Regions from separate parts of the Duganella sp. P38 genome, predicted to be linked through region 3. Evidence: predicted binding sites of a transcription regulator. Region 3 holds the regulator's gene; each other region holds the start of a gene.
What was found. Region 3 encodes sigma-54, which starts transcription at its own class of promoters, with help from an activator protein. Its sites were predicted from a motif close to TGGCANGNAANCTGCTTT; they were not measured.
Positions count from the first base shown of each region.

Region 1: glnA (type I glutamate--ammonia ligase) is a predicted target of sigma-54. The motif match lies at 2,403-2,420, and genes of this name have one in related genera.
Region 2: ACRQ5J_RS09975 (PEP-CTERM sorting domain-containing protein) is a predicted target of sigma-54. The motif match lies at 1,917-1,934, and genes of this name have one in related genera.
Region 4: ACRQ5J_RS04490 (flavin monoamine oxidase family protein) is a predicted target of sigma-54. The motif match lies at 2,606-2,623, and genes of this name have one in related genera.

Region 1 covers NZ_CP193936.1:1,619,627-1,623,833, forward strand. The annotation lists gene ACRQ5J_RS07395 (transglycosylase domain-containing protein) at 1-217, shown strand, start outside; gene ACRQ5J_RS07400 (TAXI family TRAP transporter solute-binding subunit) at 392-1,756, shown strand; gene ACRQ5J_RS07405 (rhodanese-like domain-containing protein) at 1,767-2,225, opposite strand; gene glnA (type I glutamate--ammonia ligase) at 2,462-3,877, shown strand; gene ACRQ5J_RS07415 (DUF4124 domain-containing protein) at 3,997-4,207, shown strand, end outside.
Region 2 covers NZ_CP193936.1:2,173,615-2,177,821, reverse strand. The annotation lists partial or broken gene ACRQ5J_RS09990 (carbon starvation CstA family protein) at 1-705, shown strand, start outside; gene ACRQ5J_RS09985 (YbdD/YjiX family protein) at 705-905, shown strand; gene ACRQ5J_RS09980 (acyltransferase) at 1,165-1,839, shown strand; gene ACRQ5J_RS09975 (PEP-CTERM sorting domain-containing protein) at 1,982-2,899, shown strand; gene ACRQ5J_RS09970 (glycosyltransferase) at 2,954-4,159, opposite strand.
Region 3 covers NZ_CP193936.1:852,489-856,695, reverse strand. The annotation lists gene ACRQ5J_RS03920 (TonB-dependent receptor) at 1-184, opposite strand, end outside; gene hpf (ribosome hibernation-promoting factor, HPF/YfiA family) at 387-743, opposite strand; gene ACRQ5J_RS03910 (RNA polymerase factor sigma-54) at 820-2,295, opposite strand; gene lptB (LPS export ABC transporter ATP-binding protein) at 2,303-3,055, opposite strand; gene lptA (lipopolysaccharide transport periplasmic protein LptA) at 3,057-3,638, opposite strand; gene lptC (LPS export ABC transporter periplasmic protein LptC) at 3,650-4,207, opposite strand, start outside.
Region 4 covers NZ_CP193936.1:985,323-989,529, forward strand. The annotation lists partial or broken gene ACRQ5J_RS04475 (DEAD/DEAH box helicase) at 1-355, shown strand, start outside; gene ACRQ5J_RS04480 (hypothetical protein) at 530-652, shown strand; gene ACRQ5J_RS04485 (Mu transposase C-terminal domain-containing protein) at 652-2,487, shown strand; gene ACRQ5J_RS04490 (flavin monoamine oxidase family protein) at 2,684-4,207, shown strand, end outside.

The DNA of each region.
Region 1 (4,207 bases), 770 kb from region 3:
TTCGATGACGGCGTATGTGCACGGGCCGGAGTCGAAGAACTACGACTTTACCAGTGCGCTGCCGGTGCAGCTGCTGGTGGTGCTGGCGCCGCACCTGATGCCGCTGATCGAACCGAACGCCGCGCCGAAGCCGGGCGCGACGCCGCCGGTGGTGGCGCTGCGTACCGGCGGTACGGCGCCGGTTGCCGCCAGGCCGCTGGCGGCCTGCGGCGGCTGACCCGTCATTCCCGCGAACGCGGGAATCCATGCGGCGCATGCTTTCCATGGACTCCCGCCTGCGCGGGAGTGACGGGGGCTTGGCGCGGGCGGCGGCTTCGCGGCAGCGCGCGCCCCTTGCATAGTTTCATAATTATTGGCAATGTATCAGCCCATGAAACCTATGCGCCACCATATGACCAAGATTCTCAAGTTCACCCAGTTCTCGGTGAAAGACCTGCTAGTCGCGGCCGCGCCGACCGTGCTGACGATTGTCGGCGTCTGCCTGCTGGCCTACTGGCTGGTGGACCCGGCGCCGCCGCGCACGGTGCGCCTCGGCACCGGCCAGGAAAACTCCGCCTACGAAGACTTCGGCAAGAAATACGCCGCCGCGCTGGCCAGGCATGGCGTCAAGGTCACGCTGGTGCCATCGGCCGGCTCTGGCGAAAACCTGCGCAACCTGAAGGAAGGCAAGGTCGACATCGCCTTCGTGCAAAGCGGCTCCACCAACGAGGAAGCTGCCGAGCGCGAAGGCCTGTCGTCGCTGGGCAGCCTGTTCGTCGAGCCGCTGTGGCTGTTCCTGCGCGAGGAAAAGGGCAAGCCGCCGGTCACCAGGCTGACCGACCTGCGCGGCAAGAAAATCAACTTCGGCCCCAAGGGCGCCGGCGCGCCGCGCCTGTTCCGCCAGATCCTGGAACTGAACGGCGTGGAAAAGGGCGAAGTAGAGCGCTTTTCGCTGGCGAATACGCCGGCCACGGTGGAATTGCTGGAAGGACGCATCGACGGCCTGGTATTCACCTCGGCGCCGGAAGCGCCGCTGATCCAGATGCTGCTGCAAACGCCGGGCATCCGGCTGTTCGATTTCAACCAGGCCGAAGCCTACGCGCGCAAGCTGCCGTTCCTGACGCATGTGCAGCTGCCGCAAGGCATTGTCGATCTTGGCCGCAACATCCCGGCCGCCGACTACCACCTGATCGCGCCGACCGCCACGCTGGTCGGCCGCGACGACCTGCATCCGGCGCTGGTCGACTTGTTCGTGCAGGCGGCGTCCGGCATCCATGGCGGCGCCGGCTGGTTCCAGCAGCAGGGGCAGTTCCCGTCGGCCAAGTACACCGAGATCCCGGTCGACGCGGAAGCGGCCAAGTTCTACAAGAGCGGCCCGCCGTTCCTGCAACGCTACATGACCTTCTGGCTGGCCAACTTCTTCGATCGCATGTGGGTGCTGGTGGTGGCGCTCGGGGCGCTGATCCTGCCGCTGTCGAAGGTGGTGCCGCCGCTGTATGTGTGGCGCATCCGTTCGCGCGTGTACAAATGGTACGGCCAACTGCGTGCGGTCGAGCAGAGAGTGGAGGATGCGCCGGCGGCCACGCGCATGCAGGTCTATGAGGAACAGCTGCAGCGGCTGGACGAGATCGAGGAGCTGGTCAACCAGGTCTCGATACCGCTGTCGTTCGCCGACGGCTTATACGGCTTGCGCAGCCACATCCAGTTCGTGCGCAAGCGCATCCGGTTCCTGATGGGCGAAGCCTCGCCCACCGCGCCGGACGCTGTGCCGGTCTAAACGGCCGGGATCAGGCGCCGATCCAGGGCAGGCCGGCGTGGCACCAGCCGCTGACGTTTTTGCGGTGGCCATGCTCGTCCTTGTCGCCCTCGAACCCTTCGAGGATGTCGTAGCAGTGTTGGTAGCCGTGCTCGGTCGCCAGCTTGGCTGCACCACGCGAGCGCACGCCGGAACGGCACAGGAATAAAATCACCTGATCCTTGCGCGCCACGCTATTCAATTGCTCGATGAATTCGTGGTTGGCGTTGCCGCCCGGATAGGTGTTCCATTGCACCGCACCATGCTGGGCCTCCGGAATGGCCACCCGGCCCACCCAGTCACGCTCGGCATTGGTGCGCACGTCGACCAGCTTGATGGCGTTTTCCGCGCTGACCAGTTCGTAGGCTTCCTGCGGCGTTACCGCGCCCGCGTAGGGCCAGTCCTTGCTGCGGCTACGGGCAAGGGCGAGAATCTCATCTATTTTGCTCATAAGGTGTTCCGGTAATAAGTTTGAGTTTATTATAGGCGGCCTGTGTGCGCCCGCGACAGCGATGCACCAAAACCATGCGCTTTTCAGAAAAAATCCTAAAATGCACCCATAAGGTGCAAAATGCAGGAGTCGCACCAATGCGGTGCGTATTAACTCAGCTGTAAATGCGTTTCGGGCTGGCACAGATACTGCTTATTATGTCTCACGAGTTCCACATATTCCTTTAGGAGATACGCATGGCAATTACGGCCGCAGATGTTTTGAAAATGGTCCAGGAAAACGAAGTCAAGTTCGTTGATTTCCGTTTCGCTGACACCCGTGGTAAAGAACAGCACGTCACCGTGCCTGTGTCGGCTTTCGACATCGACAAGTTCGAATCGGGTCACGCGTTCGACGGTTCCTCGATCGCCGGCTGGAAAGGTATTGAAGCCTCCGACATGATTCTGCTGCCGGACCCTAACACCGCGCGCATCGACCCGTTCATGGAAGAGACCACGCTGTTCATGCAGTGCGACGTCATCGAGCCTGCCGACGGCAAGGGCTATGACCGCGATCCGCGCTCGATCGCCAAGCGCGCCGAGGCGTATCTGAAATCGTCGGGCATCGGCGACACCGCCTACTTCGGCCCGGAACCGGAATTCTTCATCTTCGACAGCGTGCGCTGGAAGATCGACATGTCCGGCTGCTTCGTCAAAGTGGACTCCGATGAAGCGTCGTGGTCGACCGACAAGGAAATCGAAGGCGGCAACAGCGGCCACCGTCCTACCGTCAAGGGCGGCTACTTCCCGGTACCGCCAGTGGACAGCTTCCAGGACATGCGTTCGGAAATGTGCCTGATCCTCGAATCGCTGGGCATCCCGGTTGAAGTGCACCACCACGAAGTGGCCGGCGCCGGCCAGAATGAAATCGGCACCAAGTTCTCGACCCTGGTCGAGCGCGCCGACTGGACCCAGAACCTGAAATACGTGGTGTGGAACGTTGCCCACAGCTATGGCAAAACCGCCACCTTCATGCCGAAACCTATCGTTGGCGACAACGGTTCGGGCATGCACGTGCACCAGTCGATCTGGAAAGACGGCAAAAACCTGTTCGCCGGCGACGGCTATGCCGGCCTGTCGGAAGACGCGCTGTTCTACATCGGCGGCATCATCAAGCACGCCAAGGCCCTGAACGCCATCACCAACCCAGGCACCAACTCGTACAAGCGCCTGGTGCCAGGCTTTGAGGCGCCGGTGAAACTGGCGTACTCGGCGAAAAACCGTTCGGCGTCGATCCGCATTCCGCACGTGGCCAATCCAAAAGGCCGCCGTATCGAAACCCGCTTCCCGGACCCGCTGGCCAACGTCTACCTGTGCTTCGCCGCACTGCTGATGGCTGGCCTGGACGGTATCCAGAACAAGATCCACCCGGGCGAGGCAGCGTCGAAAGACCTGTACCACCTGCCGCCGGAAGAAGATGCGCTGATCCCGACCGTGTGCGCCTCGCTGGAAGAAGCGCTGGACAACCTGAACAAGGACCGCGAGTTCCTGACCCGTGGCGGCGTGTTCACCGACTCGATGATCGACGCTTACATCGAACTGAAAATGCAGGACGTGCAGCGCATGCGCATGACCACTCACCCTGCTGAGTTCGACATGTACTACTCGCTGTAATCGCGCCGCGCCGCGGCGCGGACGATGCGGTACTGAACGCGGGGCAAGCGGCGCTTTCCCCGCGTTTTTATTTGGATGCTGTATATTCGGGTGGCATGTTTTCCATCACGGATTTACGAATGACCATGAGTTTGAAACTGAGTGCGCTGCTGGCGCTGCTGGCCTTGGCCACGGCGGCGCACGGGCAGATTTACAAGTGCGTGACGCCCGGCGGCAGCAAGGAGCTGACCGATATCAAGCGCGGCCCCCATTGCGAGCTGATGGACCTGCCGGGCGCGACGATCGCGGCGCCGGCGCGGCGCGGCGCGCCATCGCCGCGCGGCGCGCAGC
Region 2 (4,207 bases), 1.3 Mb from region 3:
GTCCAACGTGCTGGGCGGCCGCGAGATGATGGCCTTCTGGTACCACTTCGCGATCCTGTTCGAGGCGCTGTTCATCCTGACGGCGGTGGACGCCGGCACCCGCGCCGGCCGCTTCATGCTGCAAGACCTGCTGGGCGCGTTTGCACCATCGATGAAAAAACCGACAACACCTTCGCCAACCTGACCGCAACCGGCCTGTGCGTGGCGGCCTGGGGCTACTTCCTGTACCAGGGCGTGGTCGACCCGCTGGGCGGCATCAACACGCTGTGGCCGCTGTTCGGCATCGCCAACCAGATGCTGGCGGCGATTGCGCTGATCCTCGGCACCTGCGTGCTGTTCAAGATGAAGCGCGGCCAGTACGCCTGGGTCACCATCGTGCCGACCATCTGGCTGCTGCTGTGCACGCTGACGGCCGGCTGGCAGAAAATCTTCGACACCAATCCGAAGATCGGCTTCCTGGCGCACGCCGCCAAGTACCAGGCGGCGCTGGACGAAGGCAAGATCCTGGCGCCGGCCAAATCGGTGGCGCAGATGCAGCAGGTGATCTTCAACGACTACCTGGACGCCTCGCTGGCCGGCTTCTTCGTGCTGGTCGTGCTGAGCGTGCTGATCTTCGGCGCCCGCACCATCATGACGGCGCGCGCCAACAGCAAGCCGACCGCCAACGAAAGCCCGGTCATGCTGGCGACCGCCAAGGTGCAGTGATGCTGGGCGATATCGCCAAGGCCGGCCGCTATCTCGGGCAAAGCGTGCGCCTGATGATGGGCCTGCCTGACTACGACACCTATGTGACGCACCGGGAAACCACGCATCCCGGCGAGCCGTACATGACGTACGAGGAATTCTTCCGCGAACGACAGGAGGCGCGCTACGGCGGCGCAGGCAAGCGCGGCGGTTGTTGCTAATCAGGACCGGCTCCCAGTGAGCCGGTTTTTTTGCCTGGCGCGGAACTTGGAGCATGCCGATACATCTAACTCGGCATGACTTTTGAACACCCGATCTATCGCGCTCAGCGCGGCCCTGCCTGGCCCGGCCCTGCCCCCGTGCGCACGCCAGCGCCGACGCAGCCACGCGGACCACGCGGAACACGAGAACCAGGCCGGCCAAGCCGGCCGCACCGGCTGTCGCCCGTCCGCCGCGCAGCGGCCGCCGGAGGCCACTGATATGCGCGCCATCAAACCCGGCCAGATCGCCGTGTTCCTGTGCCTGCTGGCGCTGATCGTTCTGCTGGCAGTCGGCACCACCGCGCTGCTGTTCGGCGCGCTGCCGCTGGGCGACTTTCGCGGCGTCATATTGCTGCTGCTCGGCGTACTGCTGGTCTACCTGTACGCCTTCCTGGTCTACCGCCTGTTCCTGCTGGTGCTGCCGCTGCATGAAGGGGACGTCGCCGAACACTCGCGCCACGAGCTGAGCGCCAACGTCAACATCCTGTTCTACCTGCTGCTGTTCAACTCGCTGATCCGCACGCACTTCATCCCGGTGCCGCTGCAAAGGCTGGTCTACCTCGCGCTGGGCGCCCGGCTCGGCGCCAACACCTACAGCGCCGGCGCCCTGCTCGACCCGCCGCTGACGCGCATCGGCAGCAACACCATCATCGGCCACGACGCCGTGATCTTCGCCCACGTGATCGAAGGCGCGCGGCTGGAACTGAAGGCGGTCACCATCGGCAATACCGTCACCATCGGCGCCAAGGCGGTGGTGATGGCCGGCGTCTGCATCGGCGACAACGCCATCGTCTCCACCGGCGCCGTGGTCACCAAGGACACCCGGATCGGCGCCGGCGAAATCTGGGGCGGCATCCCGGCGCGCCGCATCAAGGCCGCGCCCGCCCAACCATGACGGAATTTCTTACATCGCCCGCCGGCGCGCCGCACGCGCTGCGCGCAAGTGATTGATTCCATGCGTTTCACCAGCACTGGCAAGGCTTTTGCTCTTAGCTCCGCACGGCCCCGATTCCCGTGGCCCTTTTCAAGGAGCACACATGAAAACCTACCAACCCGCGCTGGCTGTCGCCCTGCTGGCAGCCGCGTTGGCGGCGCCGCTGACCGCCAGCGCTGCGCCCACCCTTGGCTTCGACCCCACCGGCACCGGCTCCTACACCACCTATGCCGACCTGTGGACCAACGTCACCGATACCGGCCTCGCCACCGGCTTCGTTCCCGGCCGCATCGTCGGCCCCGGCGCCAGCGCCCCCTACCTGACCGAGCTGCGCTCGCAAATGGTGGTCGGCACTATGTCGAACAGCAATATCCCCGCCATCGTCACCCCGGCCGGGCTGAACACCAGCTACGAAATCAGCAAAGTGGTGCGCTTCCAGGAACTGGTGACGGCGCAAACCGCCACCACGGTCAACTTCGGCCTGCCGCCATCCCAATCGGCGGCGATGGACGTCGATCCGCTGCGCGCCGGCGTCCAGAACCTGGCCATCTACCTCGATGACATCACCGACGGCAGCCGCGCCATTCCCGGCAACGGCGCCGATACCGTGCGCTGCTACGGCGCCGGCACCACCTCGACCGGCTGCGGCGCCGGCGGCGATGGCGACGGCATCCTGATTCTCTCCGGCCACCTGGTATTCAACGAGGCCAGCTTCAGCGCCTCCGGCGCGGTCGGCACCGGCTCGTTCGACTCGCGCTTCATGATCGACTATGTCGACCCCAACTACCTCGACGTGGTGGTCGGCTCCATCTTCGTCGACAAATTCACCGGCACCACCAATGTGCCGTCGTTCTTCACGCCGACCATGATGTGGGACGGTTCCACGCCCACCACCGTGCCATTCCTGAAAGTGGATTCCTCGCAGAGCTTCGCCACGATTCCCGAGCCTGCAACGCTGGCACTGATAGGACTGGGGTTTGCGGGCCTCGCGCTGGGCACGCGCCGCAAAGTGCAGTCCTGACCGCAGCAGCGGTCCTTGACAGCGGACCGGCGGATCAACGCCCGGTCCGCTTTTTTAGCGCCACAGGATTTGCGCCAGCACACCGGACAAACGCGCGCCGGCGTCGTAGCGCTGGAACTGCTGCGCCACACGTTGCGCGGCGTCGTGCGCCGCCGGCGCTTCGAGCAGGCGCAGCGTGGCCGTGCTCACCTGCCGCGCCGTCAGGCGGTCCGAGCGCAGCAAGGCGCCGGCGCCGGTGCGCAACACGCCATCCATGTTCAGGTACTGGTCCAGGTTGCCGGCGATGCCCAGCACCGGCACGCCGGCCGCCAGCGCCTGCTGGCTGGTGGGGCTGCCGCCGTTGCAGATCACCAGCCGGGCGCGCTGCGCGGCCAGCTCGCCCGGCAAATAATTGGCCACATGCGCGTTGTCCGGCAACAAGCCCGGATCGCTATTGCCGGCGGTGGCGGCGATCACTGTCAGCGGCAGCGGCGCCAGCGCCTGCAACACCTTCGGCAGCAAGGCGCCCTGCCCCGAACTGCCCAGCGTGACGTAGACAATGTCGCGCCCGCGCGGCAGCGCATCCCACCACGACGGCAGCCCGGTCGGTGGCGACCACATCACCGGCCCGAGATAGGAGTGCGTGACCGGCAAATCATGGGCGGGAAACATTTCCGGGGTGTCGGCATACAAGATGTAATCGGCATCGGTGTAGATGCGGCGCAAGTCGTGGCCCAGCGACGGCAGCTGATAGGCGCGGCGCACCCGGTTCAGCGGCATGCTGTGCAACGCGAACGCCGCCGGGCGCACCAGGTTGAACAAGGTATCGGCCAGCGGTATCGGCAACAGCCGCGACAAGGCGATGGCCGGCACCCGGTAGCGCTGCGCCACGTACGGACTCCAATAGGCATTGATCACGCCCACATACGGCACCTGCGCCAGCCGCGCGCTGACCGACAGCGACAGCCGGAAGTCGCCGACCACCACATCCGGCCGCACCGCCTGCAACAGGCGCAGGTCGTCCAGCACATATTGCGCCAGCGTGGCGGCGTCATACACGGGCTTGCCCCTGGCCAAGGCCGCCAGGAATTGCGCGCTGGCGATGCTGTTCAGCGTCCAGTGGTGGACATTGCTGCCCTTGAAGAAGACTTCGTAGCCGGGCGCACAGGCAAGATGCACGTCGTAGCGCTGCCGGTCCAGCATTTGCGCCAGCGCCAGCGGACGGCCGACATGCGCCAGTGTTACGGCCTCGGCCACGAACAAGATTTTTTTGCGATCCATGTCCACAGCTTGCGGCGCTGAACCGCGCGTTGTTTGAGGCAGCTCAAA
Region 3 (4,207 bases):
AGGAAATGCTGTCGGTGATTTCCAGCGTGTCGCGCTTCATGTTGACGGCGTCGGCGTAGGATTTGCGGATGCCGGACACCACCACGGTGTTGGCGTCGGCCGCCGGTGCCTGCTGCGCCCAGGCGTTGGACAGGCACAGCAAGGCAATGGCCGCGCTCAGCGGCCGGATCGTCAGCTTGTTCATCGGGCAGTCTCTCTTTATAGTTATTGGTAAAACGTTTTACCTGATTCATTAAAACATTTTCACCAACAGAACTCTATAAGGATTTACCACACGTTGCGTTTACACCAACGCAGCTTGCACGTTATTAGGAAATCGTTTATCAGGATTGGCGCAAAAAAGGGCGCCGTGCAGACGCCCTTTCGTCAGGTGCCGGCAGCGTCAGTCAGACGGCGGCGGCGGGTTCGTAGCTTTCCGGGATGTGCTTGATCGCATCGCGGGCGTGGCCCTGGACTTTGGCTTTGTATTTCATGACCTGGCGGTCGAGCTTATCGATCAGTGTATCGATGGCGGCGTACAGGTCTTGCGACAGGCTCTCCACGTAGACGGTTTTACCGGACAGACGCAGGTTGATTTCAGCCTTCTGGCGTTTCTCTTTCTCTTTAAGGTTATCTACGGTCAGGATGACGGCAATATCAATCACTTGATCAAAGTGGCGGGTGACGCGTTCCAGTTTATTCTGCACGTATTCGCGAATAGCTGCGGTCACTTCGAGATGATGTCCACTGATGGTGAGATTCATACACACTCCTAAAGATAAGTCGCTTCTGACGGTTCGTGCGTTGCCCATTGCGGCCGGGCGTGCAGGAACCAGGTAACTACAAAGACTTGCGGAGGCTGACTGGAGGGATTTTGAGAGCTTCGCGATATTTGGCCACAGTGCGTCGCGCAATCACCATGCCCTGTTCTCCCAGCATGTCCGCAATCTTACTGTCGGATAAAGGATTTTTCGGGTCTTCAGCTCCTGTCAATTGCACTATCAACGCACGTATCGCCGTCGAACTTGCTTCCCCGCCAGCTTCGGTGGCGACGTGGCTACCAAAGAAGTATTTCAACTCAAACATGCCGTGCGGGGTCAGCATATATTTTTGAGTTGTTACCCGAGAAATTGTGCTCTCGTGTAAAACCAGTGTATCAGCAATTTCGCGAAGCACAAGGGGACGCATGGCAACGGCGCCGTGCGAGAAAAAGTTCTTTTGTCTTTCTACTATCGCTTGCGCCACGCGCAGGATGGTGTCGAAGCGCTGGCGCATATTCTTGATCAGCCACTTGGCCTCCTGCAACTGCGCGCCCATCGCGCCCTCGCCCTTGCCCTGCTTGAGCAGGTTGGCGTACATGGCGTTGACGCGCAGGCGCGGCATGACGTCGTTGTTCAGGCTGACCTGCCAGCCGTTGCGCGATTTCTTGACGATCACATCCGGCACCACGTAATCGGACACGTCCGACGCGAAGGCCGCGCCCGGATGCGGATTGCACTGGCGGATCACGGCCTGGGCTTCGCGCAGGTCCTCGTCATCGCACAGCAGCGCTTTTTTCAGCTTGTTGAAGTCGCGCTGGGCGAACCAGGCCAGGTGGTTTTCCACGATGGCCAGCGCCATGCGCCGCGTCACCAGCGGCACGCCGGGCAAGCGCCGGATCTGGATCGCCAGGCATTCGGCGGCGCTGCGCGCACCGACGCCAGCCGGATCGAAGCTTTGCAGCAGCTTCAGCGCGGTCTGCAATTCCGCGCCCTCCACTTCCAGCTCTTCCGGCAGGCGCGCGTGGATGTCGTCCAGCGACTCCTCCAGATAGCCGTTCTCGTCGAGGCCGTCGATGATCAGTTCGACCAGCGCGCGGTCGCGCGTTGCCAGCACCGTCACGCGCATCTGTTCCATCAGGTGTTCGCGCAGCGTGCGGTGGTGCGCCTCCAGTTGCGGGCGCGCGTCCTCGTCGTCGCTGTTCTTGCTGCGGCCGGAATCGCCCCAGTCCATGTCGGCCTCGGGCGTGGTGCTTTCGGTGTCGGCGGCCGGGCCGTCGTAGGCGTCGGCCTCGGCGGCCGGGGCGTCGCCCTGCGGCGGGCCCTCGGCCGGCGCCTCGGCCGCCGGCGCCTGCGGGCTGATGGCGCCGTCGGCCAGCAGCCGCAGCGAGTGGTCGAGCGGATCGTCGAGGCGCTCCAGCAGCGGGTTATCGGTCAGCAGCTGTTCCAGTTCCTGGTGCAGCTCCAGCGTCGACAGTTGCAGCAGCCGGATCGACTGCTGCAGCTGGGGCGTCAACGCGAGGTGCTGCGACGTGCGCAGTTGCAGAGACTGTTTCATGTAAGGCTTACATACGGAAATGTTCACCCAGGTAGACGCGCCGCACCGACTCGTTGGCGATGATGTCGTCCGGCCGGCCCGATGCCAGCACCGAGCCCTGGTTGATGATGTAGGCGCGGTCGCAGATGCCCAGCGTCTCGCGCACATTGTGATCGGTAATGAGGACGCCGATATTGCGCTCCTTGAGGAAGCGCACGATGCGCTGGATCTCAATCACGGCAATCGGGTCGACCCCGGCGAATGGTTCGTCGAGCAGCACGAAGCGCGGATTGGTGGCCAGCGCGCGCGCGATCTCGACGCGGCGGCGCTCGCCGCCGGACAGCGACAGCGCCTGGTTCTCGCGCAGCTTTTCGATTTGCAAATCGGCCAGCAGGGTATTCAGCCGTTCATCGATCTCCGCCTTGGATAAAGGCTTGCCGTCCACCTTCTGGATTTCCAGCACGGCACGGATATTTTCTTCCACCGTCAGCTTGCGGAACACCGACGCCTCCTGCGGCAGATAGGACAGGCCCATCGTCGCGCGGCGGTGGATCGGCAGCGCGGAAATGTCGGTGCCGCTGATGTCGATGCTGCCGGCGTCCGACGGCACCAGGCCGACGATCATGTAGAACGAGGTGGTCTTGCCGGCGCCGTTCGGCCCCAGCAGGCCGACCACTTCGCCGCATTCGACTTGCAGCGAGACGTCATGCACGACCTGGCGCTTGCCGTAGGTTTTTTGCAGGCCTTTGACGATCAGGGTACTGCCGCAGCTTGGCTCCATCTTATCTCCCCGCTGCAGGCTGGGTGGCGGCCGGCGCCGGCGCGGCCTGCTTGCTCGACGGCTGGATCACCATCGTGCTGCGGCCGCCGCCGGGCTGGGTTTCGCCGCTCGGCGTGTTCTTGACCGCGAAGAATTCCTTGCGGCTGTCATACGAAATGAATTCGCCGTCGACCTGGCTGGCGGTCTTCGGGCCTTCGAGCTTTTTGATCTGGGCCTTGGCGAACAGCTTCACCAGCTCGGTCTTGTTGTCGTACTCGATGCGGTCGGCCTTGCCCTCGACCCACTGGTCGCCCGGGCCGTCCATCTTCTGGCGGAACGTGGCCTGCACGCCGGGGCCGCTGTGCAGCACGACGAACTGGTAGCCTTCCGGGTCTTCGGTGACCACCGCCTTCGGCGACTTCATCAGCAGCGTGCCGCGCGTCAGCACGACGTTGCCGGTGAAGGTCTTGATCTGCTTGACGTCATCGGCGTCGAGCTGGTCAAAGGTGATCTGGGTCGGCTTGCCGGAATCGGCCTTTTCCGCCTGCGCCACGCAGGCCGCCAGCGCCAGCGCGGCCGAGAGTAACAGTTTATTCATCTTCATCATTGCTTCCTTCAGTGCGCCGCGCGCGGCGGCATCGTAATGGTTCCGCGTCCGCCCAGTTCGATCTGGCGGCTGGCGTTGTTGGCCTTCATGCCGGTGCCGCTGGCGGTCGACGTGCCTGCCAGCATCTGTACCGGGGCCGTGGTTTCCATGCGTTCCTCGTCCGGGTAGACGGTCAGCGTGCTGGTCTTCAGGCGCAGTTCCTGGGCCTGCCTGGTGGCGGGCCGCACCACGTCGACATTGCCGTCGAGCCGCACGCGCGTGTTGTTCTGGTCCACATACGCGGTCTGCGCGTGGATATTCATCGGCGGCTGCTCGGACGACAGGCTGTGCACGAACGGCTTGTCGATCACCGAGACGTCGCCGATCGGGTGATGGGTCAGCTTGTCGCCGGAGACGATGTAGGCCGGCTGGCCGTTCTTGTTCATGCGTACCGTGCTGAAGCGCTCGATGATGTAATCCGGCTCCTCGCGGAACTTGTCGGCGCCGGCGCCCTGGCCGGCCTGGTTGACCACCTGCACCAGCCAGAAGCTGCCGACGGCGACGAACACGCCGGTCATCATGATCAG
Region 4 (4,207 bases), 130 kb from region 3:
AGGCCCCGGCCAGGAAGAAAAGGAAAAGGTCGGCAAGCTGGCGGTGCCGATGAGCGCCTTCCGCGTCGAGGTCGGCCGCGCCAACGAGATCACCCCGGCCAACATCGTCGGCGCCATCGCCAACGAGACCGGGCTGGAAGCCAAGTACATCGGCCGTATCGAGATTTTCGATGACCATTCGATGCTGGAACTGCCGGACGGCATGCCGGAAGACATGTTCCGCAGCCTGGGCAAGGTGTGGGTCGGCGGCGCCCAGCTGAAGATCAGCCAGATCGACCGCATGCCGCCGGAGTCGGCCAAGCACACGCCGCCGAAGAAGCCGGCGCCCGGCGCCAAGCCGAAGAAGAAGTATTGATCGTCGCTTGATCACCACGGGGCCGCAAGGCCCCGTTTTGTTTCCCCACGCCGGTGCTGCGCTGCACCAAAACAAGGCTTGCGACCTGCCAGCCAGCCCCGTTTCGCTGGGCGCGGCGGGCTGGCCCGCTTATTGCATATGTGACAGCATCATCGTTTAGCGAGGGAGCATGCCATGACCGTATTGCGCACACTGTGGGGGGCTTTTGTCGATCTGATCAAGCCGCAATTGCTGCATTCGATCCACGTCGACCGCCGACCGTTCAACACCCGCGTCTTGCCGGGCCGGGAGCGCTGATGCTGCTGCGCAACGACCTGCTGCACTACACGCAACCGTCGCCGCGCACCGTCCGCATCCTCTGGATCTCGCCCGAGCAGCGCTACGCCTATGTGTTCGACGTGGCGGCGCTGTCGGCGGAGGTCGAGATGCTCCAGCTGTCGGCGCTGCACGCCGACCTCCAGACCGGCCGCGCCCGCGTGCTGCCGGCCGATCCCTATCTGATGGTGGTCAGCCAGGCGCTGCTGCCGGCCAAGCACCTGCAACTGCGCGCCCGCGCGTGGGCGGTGATCGAGGCGCTGGTGGCGCAGGAGCCGGCCATCTACGAGGCGCGCCAGCGCGGCCAGATGGTGGCCGAGGCCACCGCCCGGCACGGCGTGTCGCACCCCACCATTTACCGCTACCTGCGCCGCTACTGGCAGCGCGGGCAGACGCCCAACGCGCTGCTGCCGGACTACGCCAATTCCGGCGGGCGCGGCAAGGTGCGCCAGGCTTCGGCCGGCGTCAAGCGCGGCCGTCCGCGCAAGAACGGCGACGCGGACGGCGGCGTCAATGCGGACGAGGAGATCCGCCGTGTGTTCCGCGTCGCCATCGGCAACTACGCGGCCGCGCATGGGAAGTTTTCGCGGCTGGGCGCCTACCAGCAGATGCTGGACGATTTTTTTGTCGCCCGCAGCATCGACGCCGCCGGCCGCGTGACGGTGGCGGCCGGCGGCGCGGTGGCGGTGCCGAGCTTCGGCCAGTTCAATTACTGGCTCGATCACGACGACGACCGCCCGCCGGAGGTGGCGCGCCGGCCGTCGTCCACGTCGCCGGGCCATGCCGCGTCGCCGGGCCATGTCGCGCCGGCGGCCCGCGTCGCGCCGGCGCCGCCGCCGTTTTCCACGGCCTCGCCAGCGCCGCCGCCATTCTCCACGGCCTCGCAGCCGCCGTTCTTCACTGCGGCGCCGCTGCACGCGCAGCAGGCGGCGCCGGCCCTGCTGCCGCCCGGCCGCCCCGGCTCCGGCTTTTACCTGGACGCCGTGCGCGCCGAGCTGCGGCTGGTGTCGCGCGCCGACCGCGCCCAGGTGGTCGGCCGGCCGCTGGTCTACGTGGTGATGGACACTTTCAGCCGCATGGTGTGCGGCCTGTACGTGGGCATGGGCGAGCCGCAGTGGCCGCACGCGCTGCTGGCGCTGGCCCATTGCGGCGCCGACAAGCAGGCCTACGCCGACCGCCACGGCCGCCGCATCGAGGCCGAGCAGTGGCCCTGCCGCCATCTGCCCGAGACGCTGTTCGTCAACACCGCGCTGACGCTGGGCTGGAGCGGCGAGACGCTGCTGAATAATTTCAACCTGCGCTGCCTGGCGGTCGACGACGGCCCCGGCGACTGGCGCGCCGTGCTGGAAAAGCGCTGCCGGCTGCTGCCGCCGGCGTCCGTGGGCGAGCCGAGCCGGCTCGACGGCGTGCTCGATATCGGCCAGTTCACGCGGCTGGTGATCGATTGCATCCTGTATTACAACAACCGCCAGGCGCTGGCCCACGCCGGCGGCGCCACGCCGCGCCGCCTGTGGGACTGGGGCGTGCAGCATCGCGGCGGCGGCTTGAAGGTGTATCCGGAACAGCTGATCCGCTGCAGCCTGATGCCGGTGACCCAGGCCAGCGTGACGGTCGACGGCATCGCCCTCAACGGCAGCGTCTACACCTGCGAGCGCGCCGTGCATGAACGCTGGCACGAGCGCGCGCGCCTGCGCGGCAGCTGGAGCGTCAAGGTGGCCTACGATCCGGCCAGCATGGACACCGTCTACCTGCTGGACCCGGCCACGCCGATGGCGTTCTACGCCTGCCAGCTGGCCGGCACGGTGCAGCGCCTCTGATTGGTGCGCGGCCCGCGACGGCCGCGCAAATAAAGTCCGGACATTGTTTTATATCGTTTAGCTCGTTTTCTGGCCCGGCGCGGCCGGTGCGAAACAGGTTTATTTTTTGACCACGCTGTGGCACGCCGTTTGCTAAAGAGGAACTATGGGATCGCAAGTCGCCCACGGATCTTTCAGCAGACTGGTGAGGAAACAGATGGCTAGTAAAACAGTAAAACCGTTTACATCGTTTAGCGCATTGTCGAGAAGGGATTTTCTGTACCGGGCGGCCGCCGTCGGCGGCACCGGGTTGCTGTTGACGACCATGAACGCCTGGGGCATGGGCATCGCCTCGACCGCCTCGGCGCCGCCGGCGCTGCAAGGCAGCGGCAAGGGCAGGACGGTGCTGATCCTCGGCGCCGGCCTGGCCGGCCTGACCGCCGCCTACGAGCTGGCCAAGCTCGGCTACAAGGTGCAGGTGCTGGAGGCGCGCCCGTTTGCCGGCGGCCGCTGCCAGACCGCGCGCAAGGGCTTCAGCCTGACCGAGTTGGGCGGCGAGCGGCAGACCTGCGCCTTCGACGACGGCCACTACATCAACCACGGGCCGTGGCGCATTCCGCTGCATCACCAGTCGACGCTGCACTACACCCGCGCGTTCGGCGTGCCGCTGGAGGTGATGATCAACGAGAACGACCACGCCTGGGCCTATTCGGAAAACGCCGGGCCGCTGGCCGGCAAGCGCGTGCGCATCAAGGAGGTCAAGGCCGATATGCGCGGCCACGTGGCCGAGCTGCTGGCCAAGTCGGTCAAGAACCACCAGCTCGACCAGCAACTGAGCGCCGTCGACCAGCGCCTGCTGCTGGACTATTTGCAGCACGAGGGCGCGCTGTCGGCCGGCGACCTGCAGTACAAGGGCCGCAGCGGCCGCGGCTGGGCGGTCAATCCGGGCGCCGGCCTCAATCCGGGCACGCCGTCCGACCCGCTGGGCTTCAGCGACCTGCTGGCGTCGAAGCTGGGCGCGGTCTACAGCGCGGTGCAGGACTTCCCGATGCAGGCCACCATGTTCCAGCCGGTCGGCGGCATGGACGCCATCGCCAAAGCGTTCGCGCAGCGCGTCGGCCGCCATATCCGCTACCAGGCCGAGGTGCAGACGCTGCGCCACGACGACCAGCGCGTGACCGTGACGTGGAAGGACACCGCCAGCGGCAAGCTGAATTCGGCCAGCGCGGATTTCTGCCTGTGCACCATTCCGCTGTCGGTGCTGCGCCAGATCGATACCGATTTCTCCGACAAGTTCAAGCAGGCCATCGCCACCGTCGCCTATGCGCCGGTCGGCAAGATCGGACTGCAGATGAAGCGCCGCTTCTGGGAGGAGGACGACCATATCTACGGCGGCCACAATATGACCGACCTGAAAGGCATCAACACCATTTCCATGCCGTCCTACGGCTTCCAGCAGCGCAAGGGCGTGCTGCTCGGCTATTACCAGTACCAGGCGCAGGCGGTCGAGATCAGCGCGCTGTCGCCGCGCGAGCGCGCGCAGTTCGCGGTGGCGGCCGGGCAGAAGATCTTTCCGCAGTACGCGGACAACTTCGAGACGGCGTTCTCGGTGGCCTGGCACCGCGTGCAGTACAACCTGGGCGGCTGGGCCGAGTGGACCGGCAAGACCCGCGCCGCCGCCTATCCGACGCTGCTCGAGGGCGAGGGCCGCGTGCTGCTGGCCGGCGAGCACCTGAGCTAC